Regions from separate parts of the Paenibacillus sp. FSL L8-0708 genome, predicted to be linked through region 2. Evidence: a T-box and tRNA genes for the amino acid it is inferred to sense, from the RefSeq annotation. Region 2 holds a T-box; the other holds one or more tRNA genes.
The links. A T-box is a leader RNA that pairs with one kind of tRNA and senses whether it is charged. The one in region 2 lies ahead of trpS (tryptophan--tRNA ligase), so its partner is inferred to be a tRNA-Trp.

Region 1: it has a tRNA-Trp gene. The T-box ahead of trpS (tryptophan--tRNA ligase) is inferred to sense a tRNA for this amino acid. The anticodon was not compared.

The regions. Positions count from the first base shown of each region.
Region 1 covers NZ_JBBPBC010000001.1:6,646,209-6,650,609, reverse strand. Annotated here, with positions in the region: rRNA gene NYE58_RS31170 (23S ribosomal RNA) at 1-953, shown strand, start outside; tRNA gene NYE58_RS31165 (tRNA-Asn) at 1,014-1,089, shown strand; tRNA gene NYE58_RS31160 (tRNA-Ser) at 1,093-1,185, shown strand; tRNA gene NYE58_RS31155 (tRNA-Glu) at 1,204-1,278, shown strand; tRNA gene NYE58_RS31150 (tRNA-Val) at 1,334-1,409, shown strand; tRNA gene NYE58_RS31145 (tRNA-Met) at 1,427-1,503, shown strand; tRNA gene NYE58_RS31140 (tRNA-Asp) at 1,529-1,606, shown strand; tRNA gene NYE58_RS31135 (tRNA-Phe) at 1,617-1,692, shown strand; tRNA gene NYE58_RS31130 (tRNA-Thr) at 1,721-1,796, shown strand; tRNA gene NYE58_RS31125 (tRNA-Tyr) at 1,802-1,887, shown strand; tRNA gene NYE58_RS31120 (tRNA-Trp) at 1,894-1,967, shown strand; tRNA gene NYE58_RS31115 (tRNA-His) at 1,991-2,066, shown strand; tRNA gene NYE58_RS31110 (tRNA-His) at 2,110-2,185, shown strand; tRNA gene NYE58_RS31105 (tRNA-Gln) at 2,205-2,279, shown strand; tRNA gene NYE58_RS31100 (tRNA-Gly) at 2,286-2,360, shown strand; tRNA gene NYE58_RS31095 (tRNA-Cys) at 2,370-2,443, shown strand; tRNA gene NYE58_RS31090 (tRNA-Leu) at 2,458-2,536, shown strand; gene NYE58_RS31085 (AraC family transcriptional regulator) at 2,673-3,428, opposite strand; gene NYE58_RS31080 (BMP family ABC transporter substrate-binding protein) at 3,756-4,401, shown strand, end outside.
Region 2 covers NZ_JBBPBC010000001.1:3,299,589-3,303,989, forward strand. Annotated here, with positions in the region: gene NYE58_RS15560 (aminopeptidase) at 1-609, shown strand, start outside; gene trpS (tryptophan--tRNA ligase) at 679-1,674, opposite strand; T-box leader at 1,777-2,059, opposite strand; gene NYE58_RS15570 (hypothetical protein) at 2,257-2,682, shown strand; gene NYE58_RS15575 (winged helix-turn-helix transcriptional regulator) at 2,833-3,216, opposite strand; gene NYE58_RS15580 (sigma-70 family RNA polymerase sigma factor) at 3,442-3,978, shown strand; gene NYE58_RS15585 (DUF4179 domain-containing protein) at 3,971-4,401, shown strand, end outside.

The sequences.
Region 1 (4,401 bases), 3.3 Mb from region 2:
TTCCTTGTCAGGTAAATTCTGACCCGCACGAATGGCGTAACGACTTGGGCGCTGTCTCAACGAGAGATCCGGTGAAATTTTAATACCTGTGAAGATGCAGGTTACCCGCGACAAGACGGAAAGACCCCATGGAGCTTTACTGCAGCTTGATATTGAATTTGGGTACGATCTGTACAGGATAGGTGGGAGCCGTAGAAATCGGAGCGCAAGCTTCGGTGGAGGCGCCGTTGGGATACCACCCTGATCGTATCTAGGTTCTAACCTAGTGCCCTTACCGGGTACGGGGACCGTGTCAGGCGGGCAGTTTGACTGGGGCGGTCGCCTCCTAAAGAGTAACGGAGGCGTTCCAAGGTTCCCTCAGAATGGTTGGAAATCATTCGCAGAGTGCAAAGGCATAAGGGAGCTTGACTGCGAGACCTACAAGTCGAGCAGGGACGAAAGTCGGACTTAGTGATCCGGTGGTACCGCATGGAAGGGCCATCGCTCAACGGATAAAAGCTACCCTGGGGATAACAGGCTTATCTCCCCCAAGAGTCCACATCGACGGGGAGGTTTGGCACCTCGATGTCGGCTCATCGCATCCTGGGGCTGAAGTAGGTCCCAAGGGTTGGGCTGTTCGCCCATTAAAGCGGTACGCGAGCTGGGTTCAGAACGTCGTGAGACAGTTCGGTCCCTATCTGTCGTGGGCGCAGGAAATTTGAGAGGAGCTGTCCTTAGTACGAGAGGACCGGGATGGACGTACCGCTGGTGCACCAGTTGTTCCGCCAGGAGCATGGCTGGGTAGCTACGTACGGACGGGATAAGCGCTGAAAGCATCTAAGCGTGAAGCCCCCCTCAAGATGAGATTTCCCAATTAGTAAGACCCCTTGAAGACGACGAGGTAGATAGGTTGGAGGTGGAAGTGCAGCAATGCATGGAGCTGACCAATACTAATCGGTCGAGGGCTTATCCTATATGTAGAATGCAGATTCGTTTCGGATTCAGTTTTCAGGCATCAAGCCTGGTATGAATATTCCCTGATAGCTCAGTTGGTAGAGCACTCGACTGTTAATCGAGTTGTCACAGGTTCGAGTCCTGTTCGGGGAGCCATATGGAGAGGTGTCCGAGTTTGGCCGAAGGAGCACGATTGGAAATCGTGTAGGCGCCACAAGCGTCTCGAGGGTTCGAATCCCTCTCTCTCCGCCACAAATTTTTAATTAGTATGGCCCGTTGGTCAAGGGGTTAAGACACCTCCCTTTCACGGAGGTAACATGGGTTCGAATCCCATACGGGTCACCAAATTTTCACTTGATTTATCCTAGTGGACTTTGGTACAATAACAATTGTTGTTTATGGAGGCTTAGCTCAGCTGGGAGAGCATCTGCCTTACAAGCAGAGGGTCGGGGGTTCGATCCCCTCAGCCTCCACCATAACACTTTCTTACTGACGCGGGGTGGAGCAGCCCGGTAGCTCGTCGGGCTCATAACCCGAAGGCCGCAGGTTCAAATCCTGCCCCCGCAACCAATTAACTTAAGCAATTATATCTTTTGGAACCGTGGTGTAGTTGGCCTAACATGCCTGCCTGTCACGCAGGAGATCGCGGGTTCGAATCCCGTCGGTTCCGCCATTTTCATCATGGCTCGGTAGCTCAGTCGGTAGAGCAGAGGACTGAAAATCCTCGTGTCGGCGGTTCGATTCCGTCCCGAGCCACCATTTATCATCACAAAAGAATGAGTGCCATGCCGGTGTAGCTCAATTGGTAGAGCAACTGACTTGTAATCAGTAGGTTGGGGGTTCAAGTCCTCTCGCCGGCACCATCCTTGGAGGATTAGCGAAGTGGCCAAACGCATCAGACTGTAAATCTGCTCACGTGAGTGTTCGGTGGTTCGAATCCATCATCCTCCACCAGTTTTTAGGGGCATAGTTTAAAGGTAGAACAACGGTCTCCAAAACCGTTGGTGTGGGTTCAATTCCTGCTGCCCCTGCCAAGTTCTTTCTAAAGTTTAATATGGCGGCCGTGGCGAAGGGGTTAACGCACCGGATTGTGGTTCCGGCATTCGTGGGTTCGAGACCCATCGGCCGCCCCATTTACTTTAAAATGAATAATGGCAACAATATCAACTTAATATGGCGACTGTGGCGAAGGGGTTAACGCACCGGATTGTGGTTCCGGCATTCGTGGGTTCGAGACCCATCAGTCGCCCCATTTTACTTTAAAATGTTATTGGGGATTAGCCAAGCGGTAAGGCAACGGACTTTGACTCCGTCACTCATAGGTTCGAATCCTATATCCCCAGCCATTTTATGCGGACGTGGCTCAGCGGTAGAGCATCGCCTTGCCAAGGCGAGGGTCGCGGGTTCGATTCCCGTCGTCCGCTCCAAGTTTTCATGGCGCCATAGCCAAGTGGTAAGGCAAAGCTCTGCAAAAGCTTTATCCCCAGTTCAAATCTGGGTGGCGCCTCCATTTAGTTCATATGTGCCGGCGTGGCGGAATGGCAGACGCGCTCGACTCAAAATCGAGTGGGAAACCGTGGAGGTTCGAGTCCTCTCGCCGGTATCTTAAAAAGGTTTGTAAGAATGCTTTTATAAGCAATCTTACAAACCTTTTTTCTTTATGTCCTTGGGTTTACAGCAGTAAGCCGTTGAATAGAGAGTTTCTCTATTTCAACGGCTTTTTTTAATCTGATTAGTGATTAACCTGATTGATTATTAATGCGGAATGCTCGCGGGGTATGACCTATTTCTCGTTTGAACATATTGCAGAATTGGGCATCGTTCACAAAACCTGCAGCAGCAGATACTTCAGAGATTTGCATCTGAGTATGACGTAATAGAGACTTTGCATAATCCAGGCGTTTTAACAGCAAATACCGCAGGGGTGAAGACCCGAAACGTTCTTTAAATAGATGGCGAAAACGATCGTAACTATATCCGGACATTTCTGATAGTGTTTCGACGGACAATTTATGGCGATAATGCTCATTCATATAATTAAGGACATATTGTACTCGATCTTCTGTTGGGGATTGATATCCAGAGGCACTAAGAAGCCTCATAAGATGGACGGTAATCTCGCTCATTTGTAGGTTTAGAAGCTCAGAGAATCCGTCTTGCTTGCGTGTAAACTCTGCTTTCATTCGCAGCAGGATTTGAAGAACGGTCTGATCTTTATCATCTTCATATACGCCGAGCAGATTACTCATATTAGGGTGTTCTGAGTGGAAGCCTACAAATAATACATTTGCATCCTCACGGTGGTGCTCGTCATGTTTATGATTGGGTGGCACAAGCGCGAAAGAAGAGGAGCGAAAATGGTAACTTCGTGGGCCAACATTGGTTGTCCCTACCCCCTGTAAATAATAGACTAGTTCGTAGCATTCATGCTGGTGTGGAGGGATATAAGTATTTAGCTCATGTGTGGCACTTACAATATATAGAACACGATCCATGATGATCCTCCAATACTTATGTTTTAGCCGAATCGTACAAAACAATGACCGAAATCATATAATTATTTTTAATAATATTTGTTATGATCGTATCAATAAATCCGAAAGTTCGCAACCTGACTGGCCATCTCGTTCGGAAATAAAGCGGATTATTAATAATAATGGTATTTTTATTGCTATTTTTGAGCCTAAACGTTAAATTTATTACTTTTAATGATACTTTATTTGGAAAAAAGAGAATTTCCATTTGAACCGTGAATTATACAATGGGTGAAGATGGGATTCTGCGGATTACTAACCAACTAAAATTAGGGGTGGAATAGAGTAATGAATAAAAAAGTTCTTTCTTTGTTGTTATTAATGGTGATGGTTCTGGTCACAGCATGTGGGAATAACACGTCCAATAACGGTTCTTCTGCGAATACTGGATCAAACGCTGCTGAGGGTGGAGAAACAGGTGCAGGGGATAAACTCAAGGTTGTATTGCTGATTCCGGGGACACTTGGGGATAAATCATTTTTTGATTCCGCTAATAACGGCTTGCAAAAGGTTAAGGATGAACTTGGTGCAGAAACAAAGGTTGTTGAAATGGGCGTTGATAAAACGAAATGGGAGCCTACATTTAACGATATCGCTTCCGAGGATTGGGATGTAATTATTTCTGGCGGTTCTGAAATTACAGAGATGTTTAATGCAACGGCAGAATTGTATCCAGACAAAAAATTCATTAATTATGATACCGACATCGATGAAGCACCAGATAACATGTACAACATGTCTTATGCGACAAATGAAGTATCTTTCTTGGCAGGTGCAGTAGCAGCATTAGCTACACAATCGGATATGCCGAATGCTACCCCTGAGAATGTGATTGGGTTTGTGGGCGGTATGGATATTCCGGGGATTAATGCTTTCTTGGTCGGTTACATTCAAGGTGCCCAGTACGTTGATCCTGATGTAAAAGTGGCTGTGT
Region 2 (4,401 bases):
AGCTTGCATTACCGTGCTCCGGGAACGGATCTGCATGTAGAGCTTCCGGAAGGCCATTTATGGCGCGGGGGTGGCGGTGAGAATGATAAAGGCGTATATTTTGTAGCTAATATGCCAACGGAAGAGATTTATTCCATGCCCCATCGGACTGGCGTTAATGGCACAGTTAGAAGCACGCTCCCTCTTAATTTGAATGGACGGTTAGTTGAAGGACTTTCATTCACTTTTGAAAAAGGGAAAGTCGTAGCTTATGAAGCTGAATCCGGACGCGAACATTTAACCTCACTGCTGGCAACGGATGAAGGTGCATCTTATCTAGGAGAAGTAGCCTTAGTGCAGCATGATTCTCCAATCTCTCGCTTGAACCGCATTTTTTACAATACAGGGATTGATGAGAATGCCTCCTGCCATTTCGCGCTAGGAAGTGCTTATCCTGTAAATATTGAAGGCGGAACAAAGCTTACGAACGAAGAGCTTGTGGCTAGAGGAGCTAATGTCAGCTTAACTCATGTCGATTTTATGATCGGTTCAGCAGAGCTGGATATTGACGGAGAGCTGGCGGACGGCACGATTGAACCCGTATTCCGTAAGGGAAATTGGGTGTTGTAAGGAGAAGAAAAAAGCCGGATCTCTTCCAATGAGCTTCCGGCTTTTTTTGAGTGCCTATACTGGTCATTTTTAGATTGAAAAATAGTTAAGACTCATAGCCTCACGTACTTCGGCCATTGTTTCTTGAGCAATGCTGCGGGCATGCTGTGTTCCAGAGATTAAGATTTCCTGCACAAGCTTGGGCTTAGTAGCATAATAGGAACGAAGCTCTCGCATCGGTTCTATAAGCTGATCTAGAGCTGTCGAAATCAACTGTTTGCAAGCAGAACAACCCATGGTACCCCGCTCACAGCCTTCACGAATTTCGGTTACCCCCGCTGAGCGAAAAGCACCATGATAAGCAAAAATAGGACAGATATCTGGATGTCCAGGATCATTTTTATGCACACGCGCTGGATCGGTTGTGGCTTTTCGTATCTTAAAGATAATCTCTTCCTTAGTGGAGTCCAGCTCGATGGCATTGCCAAGGCTTTTACTCATTTTAGCGTTGCCATCCGTACCCACAAGCCTCGGCGTCTCACTGATCAGCGCTTTGGGTTCCACCAGTATCGGGCTGTAAAGCTCGTTGAATCTGCGGACGATTTTGCGGGTTAATTCCAGATGAGGGAGTTGGTCTTCCCCTACAGGAATGATCGTTGCTTTACAAAATGTTATGTCAGCAGTCTGACTAACTGGATAACCAAGAAAACCGTAATACAATTCATCTAAGCTCGAATTTTTCGATTCGGCTTTAATCGTGGGATTATGCCGTAAAGAATTCACAGTAACAAACATAGAGAACAAGAGGGTCAGCTCTGCGATTTCAGGGATCATCGATTGAATAAATATAGTTGTTTTCTCCGGATTTATACCCGCAGATAAATAGTCCAGTGTGATCTCATGCAGATGTTGACCCAGCAGCTGTGAACGATCAAAATGGGTCGTTAGGGCTTGAATATCCGCTAAAAACACAAAAGTTTCATATTGCTCCTGAAGGGCTACACGGGTCTGCAAGCTGCCGGCGTAATGGCCAAGGTGAAGCTTTCCAGTCACTCGATCTCCAGTTAAGACACGTTCGTTCATCATATAAATTCCTCCTGTTATTTAGCACTTGGTTACACTCGAGTCGCCACCACCAGCCATCATCCATGGCCATCACCTCCTTTAAATAACAAAAAAACCTCATCCAATAAGGACGAAGTTGTCGTGGTACCACCTTAAATGATCGTGTCACCTTACGATTCTTGGCTTACGATCTTCTCTTACCTGTACGGAGAGGTTGAATTTATTCTCGATACAGGTCCCTTGATAACGGCGGGAACCCCGGTTTTCCCTACTGTATCCATTAAGATAGTTCGGAAAAACAACTATAAAGGCCATTCGAGCATACGCTGGTCACCGGTTCGCACCTACCACCGGCTCTCTGAAGACCATGTTCGTCTGTCTACTTACCCTTTGTCATCGTTGTTCATGATATGTGAATTATTGTAATGCTGAACAGGGGTGTTGTCAATGAGTGGAAATCGTATGGTGATTGACAAGGTATCTAGGTTTATATGATCTAGCAAAGTATACCTTAAATGTATATAATCATCAGGAATTAAGTCCAATCTATCATTGCGGATTCACAATATACTACTCTATAACCTTGAAATGGAGTGATGATAAATGGCGACAATAATAAGTTATGGGTCACAGGCAAAAATCCCGTTAGATCCGTTTACTACTGCTATAACGGTTGCAGGGATTCCTGGAGCTGGAGCGGGTCTAGCCACAGCACAAGTAAATATTAGTCCGGCTAATCCGGCTTCTTTCTCCAGTAGAGTCGAGTTAAATGGTAGTTTTAGTCTTACTGCACTTGCTAATAGCCAATTTCTTGTTATCATCCGACGAGCTGGAGTCGATATTTATAGATCCTTTTATCGTTTTACTACAATTACTGATATTCAATTAAGTGCTCAGTGGGTCGATGGTGCTTATATTGGAGTCCACAACTATGAATTGGTAATTCAGAATGATAGCAACTTGCCTATCAATCTATTTGGACCCATATCATTCACAGCAACTGCTATTGGAGGAGAGGGCGTAATTTAAGTTATGTCTCTGTGCGCCATTTAAGGGACGGGTGAATCAATGCTTTGGACAGTTGAATCGATCTGATTCAGCTGTCCTTTTTTCGTGGGTGTATAATTGAAGTACAACTCTCACAGCATAAATCTCCAACCATTTCCTTCATATAGCGGTTTATTTATTTAAGATGTTATCCTCTAAAACAGCGTATTTATCGCCGTATTGTTTAATGATATGTTGTTCTCCCCAATTACATAATGCAGTCAAAATATCGCTTAAACTATCCCCATATTCACTAAGCTCGTATTCTACTTTTGGTGGAACCTGATTATAAACAATTCGGTTGATGATTCCATCTGCCTCAAGCTCGCGTAGCTGCTGGGTTAACATTTTTTGAGTAATGCCGGGCATCAACTGTTTTAACTCGGAGGTGCGTTTTTTGCCATGAGTTAAATGACATAGAATTACGCATTTCCATTTCCCTCCGATGACCTCTAGTGTGGCTTCAACAGAAATATTGTATTTTTTCTTGACAGTTGTTGTAGATGTTGTTGTCATGATAACCTCCAAGGTATGGGTACTTTTTAGTACCTATGGCACTTTTGAGTGCGTACTATTGATTATGTCCAATATAACTCATCATAACATTTTTCGTTCAATTTTTATAGAATGCTATAATTTAGAGAGCTTTGGGCGAAAAAAAGTTAAGTGAAATAAAAACCGTTTCTATACCTCCCCCGTCTTAATCTATGAAAGGTTGAAGAGAGGAGGCTAAGGAAGGATATGACGATGACTAATGCAGAAATGAAAAAAGTAACGATTATTGATACTCGGAGCGAGACAGATTTTTACGATTCGATATTGGTACATAGAGAACAACTATACAGTATTGCTTATAGTTACTTGCGGAACCGAAACGATGCGCTGGAAGCGATGCAGGAAATGACTTGCCGGGCCTGGATTAAAAGAAAAACTTTAAAGGACCCCAAAGCATTCAAATCATGGATTATTCGCATTCTAATTTATGTCTGCATAGATGAACAAAGACGAAGAAAACGTTCCATGCCGCTGGTAGATGAAAGAATAGGAGAACAGGTCACACACATTGGCCATCATCGGATGGAAATGCTGTGGGCACTCGAGCAGGTTAAGCCCAAGTATCGCCATGTGCTGCTGCTAAAATACTACAATGATATGACCTTGACTGAGATCGCTAACATTATGAATAAACCCGAGGGGACGGTTAAGACTTGGCAGCATAAGGGGCTCAAGCAGTTGCGAACCATCATAAAGAATCGGGGTGAATGGAACAATGAGTAGTCAAGAGGAGCTTGCCATGTTAAGCGATGCCGGACGTATCCCACAAGAACAAAAAATAGAGAATGCAGCCGCTCAGATCTATGCGATCCAAGCAGGTTTGGAATTAGGCAAGAAACGTGGCAGAAGGTTAATATTCACAAAAAGTGCGATGTCTGTGCTGGCGGCTGCAGTGATGATAGCGGGCTTGCTGTTCTTCAATCCAACCCAGCTGTTGCCACAGCAAGGGACTTCGAGTGTTGAAACGTTTGATTGGGGCGTATTGGAGCCTTTTAAAACATTGGCTGCAGCTGATATTGATGCTCTTACACTAGAGTCTGCAATACGGAATGATTATGTACAAATCGTTAATAAGAGTGCTGAATCAAATGGATATAAAATTACTCTAAATGCTGTACTTGCTGATGAAAATAAAATCATGCTGCT